Regions from separate parts of the Synechococcus sp. KORDI-49 genome, predicted to be linked through region 3. Evidence: predicted binding sites of a transcription regulator. Region 3 holds the regulator's gene; each other region holds the start of a gene.

Region 1 (3,257 bases), 1.2 Mb from region 3:
CCAGGCCGCTCCAGAGCGCTTCCGCATTGCGACGATGTCGGGCCCAGGACTGGTCCAGCCCTTCCTCGGCAAGCAGACGCAGGGCCTCCCGCATGCCGAAGTTCATGTTCACAGGCGCTGTGTGGTGGTAAACCCTGTCGCTGCCCCAGTACTTGTTGAGCAGGGAGACGTCGAGATACCAGTTCGGCACCTTGTCCCGGCGAGCTTCCATCTTGGCCTCAGCGCGGGGGCCCATCGTGAAGGGACCAAGCCCAGGGGGGCAGCTGAGTCCCTTCTGACTGCAGCTGTAAGCGAGATCGACCTGCCAGTCATCGATGTAGAGCGGAACACCGCCGAGAGACGTGACCGTATCCAGCAGCAGCAGGCAGTCGTGCCGGCGGCACAGCTCGCCGACTCCCTCCATGGGCTGGCAGACCCCTGTGGAGGTTTCGGCATGCACCATCGCCAGGATCGCCGGCTTGTGCTCGAGGATCGCCGCCTCGAGCTCCTCAAGGGAGAACCATTCTCCCCAGGGCTTTTCGATGGTTCTGACGTCGGCGCGGTAGCGACCGGCCATGTCCACAAGCCTTAAACCGAAGTACCCCTTCACCGCGACGAGAACGGTGTCACCGGGTTCGACGGTGTTCGCCAGGGTTGCCTCCATTGCGGAGCTACCGGTACCGCTCATCGGAAGCGTGAGTCGGTTTTCGGTCTGCCAGGCGTAACGAAGCAGTTCCTGAACCTCGCTCATCAATTCCACGTAGAGCGGATCGAGATGGCCGATGGGCGTGCGAGACAGAGCTTTCAGCACCGTCGGGTGGGCATTGGACGGCCCCGGTCCGAGAAGCAGTCTGTCCGGGGTGGCGATCGGATCGAAGCTCCTGCGGTGACTGTCGTCTACGGGAAGGAGTGAGTGGGTCGTCGCCAAGGCCCTGAGCAGGAGGTCTGGCCGCAGATGCTACGCACTCATCTCACCCAGCGGACGAAATCCGTCGGTTTGCAACGCAGTCGTTGAAGCTTCGGATCAGCGCTGACGCACGTTGGTCTCAGCGAGGCCTCTGGCCATGTGATCGAAGGGCTCTCGGACGGTGGCCAGGCGCTCCAGGGGGACCCCTTCGGACCGGAGTCGTTCACAGACGACCTCACCGAGAAGCACGATGCTTCGAACCGTCGGACCGGTTGGTACCCCGAGGCTCTTGTAGGTGTCATCCAGCCCGTTGAGCACCCGCTCGTTGAGGATCGTGCTGTCTCCAGCCACGAGGGCATAGCTGGCGTAGCGCAGGAAGTAGTCCATGTCCCGCAGACAGGCCGCGAGGCGCCTTGTGGTGTAAGCGTTGCCTCCCGGGAGCAGCAGTTCCGGCTCATCCAGGAACAGCGTCTGACTCGCCTCGCGGACGATCTCGGCGGCATCGCGGTTGATCAGCTCCACGGCGCGGATCCGAAGTTCGGACTCACCAAGGAACGACTCGATCCGGTCGATGGCCATGCGGTCGAAGTAACGACCCTGCTGGTCATATCGACCGATCAATCCGCTGATGGCGTCGCGCATGCTGTGGATTCGACAGACACTCCCGGCCGGAAGCTAACACCTGTCATCCGGCGAAAAGCCTCTGGGGGCCTGAGTTCCAGCGAAGTTGACAGAAACGGTTACGCGGAGCGTCAGCGGAACCGGCCGAGCAGAGATGTCGCCCCAGGCGATGGGTGGAGAATTTTGTACCCCTTGCTACACAATGGGGTATTCAGGATCTTTACGGTCCTAAAAGCACGCCTAGGGCCGAGACGTCTTTCCATGGCAAAAACTTCACAGGATGTCCTCCGTCAGATCAAAGACGAGGGCATTGAACTGATCGACCTCAAGTTCACTGACCTCCACGGCAAGTGGCAGCACCTCACGGTCTGCACCGATCTGCTGGAGGAGGAGTCCTTCACCGAGGGCCTTGCCTTTGACGGTTCATCGATCCGCGGCTGGAAAGGCATCCAGGCCTCCGACATGGCCATGGTGCCCGACCCCAACACCGCCTGGGTGGACCCGTTCTACCGGCACAAAACCCTGAGCATGATCTGCTCGATTCAGGAGCCGCGCACCGGTCTGCCCTACGAGCGCTGCCCTCGCGCCCTGGCCCAGCGGGCTCTCGATTATCTGAGCTCGACCGGCCTTGCTGACATGGCCTTCTTCGGTCCTGAGCCTGAGTTCTTCCTCTTTGACGACGTCCGCTACAACTCGTCCTCCGGTGGCGCCTTCTACAGCGTTGACACGATCGAGGCGGGCTGGAACACCGGTCGCCTCGAGGAAGGCGGCAACCTCGCCTACAAAATTCAGGAGAAGGAGGGGTACTTCCCCGTCGCTCCGAACGACACAGCCCAGGACATCCGTTCGGAGATGCTTCTGCTCATGGGCCAGCTCGGGATTCCCATCGAGAAGCACCACCATGAAGTGGCCGGCGCTGGCCAGCACGAGCTGGGCATGAAATTCGCTGAGCTGATCCAGGCAGCCGACAACGTCATGACGTACAAGTACGTCGTCCGCAACGTCGCGAAGAAGTACGGCAAGACGGCCACGTTCATGCCGAAGCCTGTCTTCAACGACAACGGAAGCGGCATGCACGTGCACCAGAGCCTCTGGAAGGGCGGCCAGCCCCTGTTCTTCGGAGAAGGCACCTACGCCAACCTCTCCCAGACGGCTCGCTGGTACATCGGTGGAATCCTGAAGCACGCTCCGGCATTCCTCGCCTTCACAAACCCCACCACCAACAGCTACAAGCGACTGGTGCCCGGATTCGAAGCTCCTGTGAACCTGGTGTACTCCGAAGGGAACCGGTCCGCCGCCGTCCGCATCCCCCTCACAGGCCCAAGCCCCAAGGCCAAGCGTCTGGAGTTCCGCTCGGGTGATGCTCTGGCCAATCCTTATCTGGCCTTCAGCGCCATGATGATGGCCGGCATCGACGGCATCAAGAATCAGATCGATCCCGGTGACGGCTTCGACAAGGACCTGTTCGAACTGCCTGCCGAAGAACTCGCCAGCATCTCCACGGTTCCGCCATCTCTCAACGGCGCCCTCGAAGCTCTGGATGCCGACAGGGGATTCCTGACCGAGGGAGGCGTCTTCTCTGATGACTTCATCCAGAACTGGATTGACATCAAATACGAGGAGGTTCAGCAGCTCCGGCAGCGTCCTCACCCCCACGAGTTCGCGATGTACTACGACGCCTGATCCGGGGATCCGGTCGGTGTGTTCAGGGGCCCGTCTTCTCAGGAGACGGGCCTTTTTGATGACCGTC
Region 2 (3,257 bases), 910 kb from region 3:
CCACCTTCTGTTGCTCGCGGCAGCGGGCGTCGATCGACATCTCAGTTCTCCTTGCGCTGGCTGGGAAGGTCCGAGGGTTGCCTCAGCACGTAAGCGACCAACCCTGTCAGCACGAGGCTTACGGCGATCAGAGCTTCGATGGCAATGGAATAATCCGTCATTGGAAGCCTGTATGTGAAGAAAAGTTAACAAGGGTCGGCGTCGCTCTGTGGCGATGCTGTTGCTCAGTGCGCAGATCCGTTGCGGCGCAGTCCTGATTCCCGGGATGTCTGGCAATCTGATCGGTGATCTGCGTTGTTCGGCTCATGCTGTTGTTCGCCTCCCAGACGGCTCCCGGCGGTCCTGCCGTGATCCTTCCGGCCCTGTTGATCACCGGTCTTCTGGTGGCTGCCTCGCAGGCTTTCGTTCCCAAAGGCGGCAGCGACGACTGATCGCGAACCGGTTCAGCGGTCTGCCAGGGATGTCTCAGCCTGGCTTCAGAACCGGATGCCGACCTCTCCATACGTTGAGGAGACGTCGTTGTCGAAGCCGTGAAGCGTTTCCTGTTCTTCACCCAGCTGGTTCTGTTTTCCTCGTTTCTTCAGTTGCTCGATCCGGCGCTGGCTCTCTCCTGTCATCCCCTGTTTGGGGGATGTGCATCCTCTGAAGCTGAATTAATCAGGGATGGAGAGCCTCACCTGCCTCCATGCCCCCTGTCTACGACCTGATTCTGGAGGTGAATGGCGATCTGCTCATTCGCCGGATCCTGGCGAATGGCCAGCGGGATGCCTGGGCCATGGCCAGGCGGCTGCACAGTGGCCGGGTGAAGGGAATTGTGTGTCGCGATGGTGAGGAAGCGGATGCTCCGCTCGACTCCCACCGCTAGAACGTCAATGAGCATCGGGCTCTCCCGTGGATCTACGTGTCGGATCGCCGGAGATGCAGAGGGTCACCGCGGAATGCCGCGACCTGCTTCGCGGCCAGAGGGTGCTGCTCTGCTTCGGCGACCATCTGGCTCTCTGTGCCGTCGCGGATGCCGAGGTCTTCAGCGGGGGCGTCAAAGCGGCGGTGACCACAGAGGAGGAAGGGGTGCAGCACGCGCTGCGGCATCGCCCTGATCTGGTTCTGGCCAGCGAGGATCTCGAGCGCGGCTACGGCATCCGCCTGTTGCAGCGTCTCAAGCAGGCTCTGCCTCAGACCCGTCTGCTGATCTTTCTGCGCCGCGAAACGCAGGCGGTGGTGCAGGAGGCGATGCTGGCCGGTGCCGATGGCGTGCTGTTCATATCGGCCCTCGGCGGCGGCAGCGGCAATTTCGTTAAGGCCCTGCAGGTGACGGCCCGAGGCGGGTTGTTCTATCCGGGAGCGGTGCGTGCCGCTCTGAGGCCAGTCGGCGATCCTCCCTCGCGCCTGGAGGCCAGGGACACCCTCTCGGAGCGGGAGCTCGAGGTGGTGTCCTGCATCGCCGGTGGCTACCGCAACAGCGAGATCGCCGAGCAGCTGCAGATTTCAACGGAGACCGTCAAATCCCACATCAGTGCGGCGATCCAGAAGCTGGGCGTGCGTGATCGCACTCAGCTGGCCGTGCAGGCTCTTCTGCACGGATGGATCTCGGCTCAGTAGACCCCGTAACGGATGCCGCGGTAACGCAGCTCCAGCCCGGCGGTTGCCTGCTGTTGATCCCGATTCGGCTCATAGGACACGCCCCGGTAGCAGAGCGTCCTGCGGCTGTCCCGGCGCACGGCGGTGTGCTGTGCATCGGTGTGTTCGGCGTTGGCGTAGTCCCTCGTCATCTGCAGACGAGCCCGCTCGACGGCCTGACGGCGCATGGTGCGGGTTTTGATCAGTTGAAGCGTGTTCATCACAGGCTCCTTGTACAGCGCCCGCGTCCCCGTTGCCTGACGCGGGTCTGACTGCAGCCCCGATGGACGGGGCTCAACGTGCTTTGATCATAGAACATTTCTGTAGCAACAGCTACTTTTTTGCCGTCCGGATCCGGCTGCCAGCATGGCGCCATGGACCCCGCGATTCCCGTTCTCTGCATCTGCGGCCCCTCCGCCGCCGGGAAAACCACCTTTGCCGCTGCACTGGTTGACCATTTCCGTGGTCGCGGCCGGTCTCCGCTCACCGTCGCCTGCGACGACTACTACCGCAGCGACTGGACCCCGCATCCGCTGTTCGGTTACGACACGGTCGAGGCCATCGATACGGACGCCCTGCGCTCGGACCTCGAAGCGGCGCGATCCGGCCGGGCCGCCAGCCTTCGCCTCTACGACATGCGTTCCCGCACGGTCGGGCGTCGCGTCATCGACGCTGCCTACGACCTTGTGGTGCTGGAAGGGTCCTACGGCCCCCAGGATCTGATCCAGGGTTTTCCCTTCGATGGACTGATCTATCTCGAGGAGTCGCTGCCCGTCCGACTGGTCCGCCGTCTGAGCCGTGATGTGCGCCAACGCCACCGCTCACCCCGTTACGTGATCCGTCAGATGCTGCGGGAGATGCTGCCCGGAGAGCGCCGTTTCATCCGCCCGCTGCGGGAGCATGCCGATCTGGTGGTCCGGGATCCGCAGCACGGCATCACGGCCGTCGGTCGTCTGATCGGCGACAGCTGATCCGCCGAGGTCTGGCTAACAACCAGGCAGATCTCCTCGTCCCATGGCCACGTACAAGATCAGCATCGAAGGCGGTGCCAGCTTCGACTGTGCTGACGACGTCTACATCCTCGATGCGGCCGAGGAGGCCGGTGTGGATCTTCCCTACTCATGCCGAGCCGGAGCCTGTTCCACCTGCGCCGGAAAGCTGATCAGCGGATCCGTGGATCAGACCGACCAGAGCTTCCTGGATGACGATCAGATCGGCCAGGGGTTCGCACTGCTCTGCGTCAGCTATCCCACAGCGGACTGCGCCATCAAGGCCAACGCCGAAGACGACCTGAACTGATCACGCCTTTCGCGTGATCACCGGTTTGCGGCGGTCGGGATACAGCTCCCTGCAGAGGGGGCAGACCCGTCCGTCGCATCCGCGTGCCGTGCAGAATTCGCGCCCGTAGAAAATGATCTGGAGGTGGAGCCTGTTCCAGGCCCTCTCCGGAAACAGGGCCTTGAGGTCCCGTTCGGTGCGCGCCACGTTCTCCCCGTTGCTCAACCCCCATCGCTGAGCCAGGCGATGGATATGGGTGTCCACCGGGAAAGCGGGCACGCCGAAGGCCTGGGACATGACGACGCTGGCGGTCTTGTGCCCCACCCCGGGCAGAGCCTCCAGCTCCTCGAAACTCTGCGGCA
Region 3 (3,257 bases):
ACACTACGGATGGTGTGCTGTGAAATCAGGTTCATGGTGGATCCCTCCGAGACCCGAGCCGACGGGCGTCGTCCAGATGCCCTTCGGCCGTTTGAAGTGAGCTGGGATCCGATGGGGTTCGCTCTCAGTTCATTGATCGTGCGCACCGGACGCACGGCAGTTCTGTGCAGCGTCTGCCTCGAAGAGACGGTGCCGCGCTGGCGGAAGGGGAACGGACTGGGCTGGATCAGCGCTGAATACCGGCTCCTGCCCGGCTCCACACCTCAGAGGCAGTCGCGGGAATTGCTCAAGCTCTCCGGCCGCACCCAGGAGATTCAGCGATTGATCGGCCGCAGCCTGCGCGCCGCGGTGGACCTGGAAGCTCTCGGAGAACGCAGCCTGCTAATCGATTGTGATGTGATCCAGGCGGATGCCGGCACCCGAACCGCGTCGGTCACCGGGGCCTGGATGGCTCTGCAGCTGGCCTGTGACCGTCTGATCGCCCAGGGGATCCTGGAGCGCCAGCCGATCCGGAGCCAGGTGGCAGCGGTGTCCGTCGGACTCCTGGAGGGCAAGCCGCTGCTGGATCTGGATTACAGCGAAGACAGCCGAGCTGACGTTGATCTGAATGTGGTCGCCTCAGGCGACGGGAGTCTCCTGGAGATCCAGGGCACGGCCGAAGGAGCTCCGTTCAGCCGCGGGCAGCTGAACGTCCTGCTGGATCTGGCGCAGCCCGGGCTTGACGCCCTTCTGGCCGCCCAGAGCCATGCCCTGAGCAGCCGCAGCTGATTGCGTAATAACGGCTACACAGCTGAACAGGGTCGATCCTTAACTTTTAACCAGTCGAAACGGATTGTTGGGAACCAGCAGTGGGTTCAGCCGTTACGTCGCCGTTTCGGCCCATGCGCCCCAGGACCAGCCGGTCAGCTCATCCCGCTCGCTGCTTGATGTCATCAGAGATCTGGACGGCGCCAGCACGGAACTTGTCGAACGAAACAAGACCATCTTCTTTCCAGGTGATCCCGCCGAGAGGGTTTACCTGATCCGGCGCGGTGCCGTGCGGCTTTCCAGGGTCTATGAGTCGGGCGAAGAGATCACCGTCGCTCTGCTTCGTGAGAACAGCCTGTTCGGGGTGCTGTCGCTGCTCACAGGCCACCGTTCCGATCGCTTTTATCACGCTGTCGCCTTCACCCGGGTGGAGATGGTGACGGCACCGGCCGGCTCAGTCCGTGCCGCGATTGAGGCCGACACCGCAGTCGGGCTCAGGCTGCTTCAGGGTCTCTCCAGCAGGATTCTGCAGACCGAAACAATGATCGAGACCCTCACGCACCGGGACATGTCCTCCCGCCTGGTGAGTTTTCTGCTGGTGCTCTGTCGGGACTTCGGCGTGCCGGACCAACTGGGCATCACCATCGACCTCCGCCTCTCCCATCAGGCCATCGCCGAGGCGATCGGCTCCACGCGGGTCACGATCACCCGACTGCTGGGAGACTTGCGTCAATCCGGTCTCGTTCAGATTGACCGCAAGAAGATCACGGTTCTGGATCCGATTGCTCTGGCCAAGCGGTTCAGCTGAGAGTCAGCCCCACTGGGAGGTGACGCCGTGAGCGGATGGCTGCTGATCATCGCGCTGCTGGTGCTCGGCGGCGTGCTTTCAGCTCTGGGCGACAGGTTGGGCAGCCGTGTCGGCAAGGCACGCCTCAGCCTGTTCAACATGCGACCCCGACGGACGGCGGTGCTGATCACGGTGCTCACCGGCAGCCTGATCAGTGCGCTGTCCCTCGGTCTGATGCTGCTGGTCAGCCGTCAGTTGCGGGTTGGGCTGTTTGAGCTCGACGGACTGCAACAGAAACTTCAGGACAGCCGCCGCCAGCTGCAGCAGAACAGAGGTGCCCTGGAGTCAGCCGAGGAAGAACGTCGTCAGGCCATTGCCCAGACGCAACGCATCGATGCCGAGCTGTCGACGGCCAAGCAGCGGGCAGCGACACTTCGTGAGGAGTTGGAGCCTCTGCAGCAGCAGCGCGTCCGGCTGGAGGCCGAGCAGCAGCGCCTCAGCCGCGACATTCAGCAGCGGGACAGGGACATCAAGGCCCGGGACGCAGACATCCGCCGCACCGAGGAGGAACTCAAGCGGGTTCGGGCCAGCATCCAAGCCGGTGAGGCGGAACTCAAGGAGCTGGAGCGCAACCTGATCGCCCTGCGCCGCGGTTCCGTGGTTCTCAGCAGCGGAGAGGCTCTGGCCACAGCCACCATCCGACTGGAGAGTGCAGGACAGGCGAAGACGGTGATCGACCGTTTGCTGCAGGACGCGAATCTCACGGCCTACCAGCAGGTCCGACCCGGTGAGACCCCCGACCGACAGATCCTCCTGGTTCCCCGGAACGATGTGCAGCGTCTGCGGACGATCATCAGCAAGCCGGGCACATGGGTGGTTTCGATCCGCTCTGCCACCAACGTGCTGCGCGGAGAGACCATCGTCTATGCCTTTCCTGACGTCCGACCGAACCGGCGCATCAGTCGCAGCGGCGAAGTCCTGGCGTCGGCAACCCTCCCGGACCAGGATCGATCACCGGAGATGGTCCGCCGCCGCCTGAACCTTCTGCTCGCCTCTGCGTTCGCCGAGGTGCAGCGTCGTGGCTCCCTCGTGGAAGGACTCCAGTTCGACGGGACGGTCTTTGCTCAGCTCGGCCTGGCTCTGGTGGACCGCCCCGAAGGAGAGGGGGATCTGACCCTTGAGGTGATCGCCGAGAGCGACAGCGACAGTGGCGATCCGGTGCTGGTGGCGTTTCGGGTCAGCCCATGAGCCGACTGGCCGGTGTTGATCCCGGGAGAAGCAAATGCGGCCTCGTGCTCGTTGACACCGAATCCCTTCAGGTGCTCAGCGGGGCTGTCGTGATCTGCGAGCAGGTTCTGGACCGGTTGAGCGACTGGCAGGTCGCCGGAGGACTGGACGGGATCGTGCTGGGTGACGGCACCGGCAGTGCGGCATGGCTGCCGAAGCTGCGGTCCCTCGCTCCTGTTCAGCAGGTGAATGAATACGGCACCACCCTGCGGGCCCGCCGTCGCTACTGGGAGCTGTGGCCTCCCAGGGGGTGGCAACGGCTGATTCCCCGCGGCCTTCTGATCCCACCTGAGGAGCTTGATGCGATCGCCGCCCTTGTGATGGTGGAGGACAGCCTGGGAACACCATGCCGTTGGTCGGGTGCGAAACAGCGCCTCAGAAGCGGGCCCGAACGGTGAAGGTGTAATCACCGCCGGGTTCAAGTCGATAATCCGAG

The links. The regulator NtcA, encoded in region 3, controls nitrogen genes in cyanobacteria. The targets are predictions, from matches to a motif close to GTANCNNNNGNTAC.
Region 1: a site for NtcA is predicted at 1,693-1,706, ahead of glnA (type I glutamate--ammonia ligase). Genes of this name have one in related genera too.
Region 2: a site for NtcA is predicted at 1,941-1,954, ahead of KR49_RS01190 (DUF4278 domain-containing protein). Genes of this name have one in related genera too.

What each region holds. Positions count from the first base shown of each region.
Region 1 is NZ_CP006270.1:474,224-477,480, forward strand. Features, by position in the region: gene KR49_RS02555 (alanine--glyoxylate aminotransferase family protein) at 1-907, opposite strand, end outside; gene KR49_RS02560 (allophycocyanin subunit beta) at 1,004-1,528, opposite strand; gene glnA (type I glutamate--ammonia ligase) at 1,769-3,190, shown strand.
Region 2 is NZ_CP006270.1:211,867-215,123, forward strand. Features, by position in the region: gene KR49_RS01175 (hypothetical protein) at 1-40, opposite strand, end outside; gene KR49_RS13700 (hypothetical protein) at 285-431, shown strand; gene KR49_RS13705 (hypothetical protein) at 477-617, opposite strand; gene KR49_RS01180 (hypothetical protein) at 686-865, shown strand; gene KR49_RS01185 (response regulator transcription factor) at 892-1,599, shown strand; gene KR49_RS01190 (DUF4278 domain-containing protein) at 1,593-1,838, opposite strand; gene KR49_RS01195 (nucleoside kinase) at 1,992-2,588, shown strand; gene KR49_RS01200 (2Fe-2S iron-sulfur cluster-binding protein) at 2,632-2,916, shown strand; gene nth (endonuclease III) at 2,917-3,257, opposite strand, start outside.
Region 3 is NZ_CP006270.1:1,890,443-1,893,699, reverse strand. Features, by position in the region: gene rph (ribonuclease PH) at 34-768, shown strand; gene ntcA (global nitrogen regulator NtcA) at 836-1,555, shown strand; gene KR49_RS09520 (DUF3084 domain-containing protein) at 1,583-2,782, shown strand; gene KR49_RS09515 (resolvase) at 2,779-3,219, shown strand; gene KR49_RS09510 (DUF3146 family protein) at 3,197-3,257, opposite strand, start outside.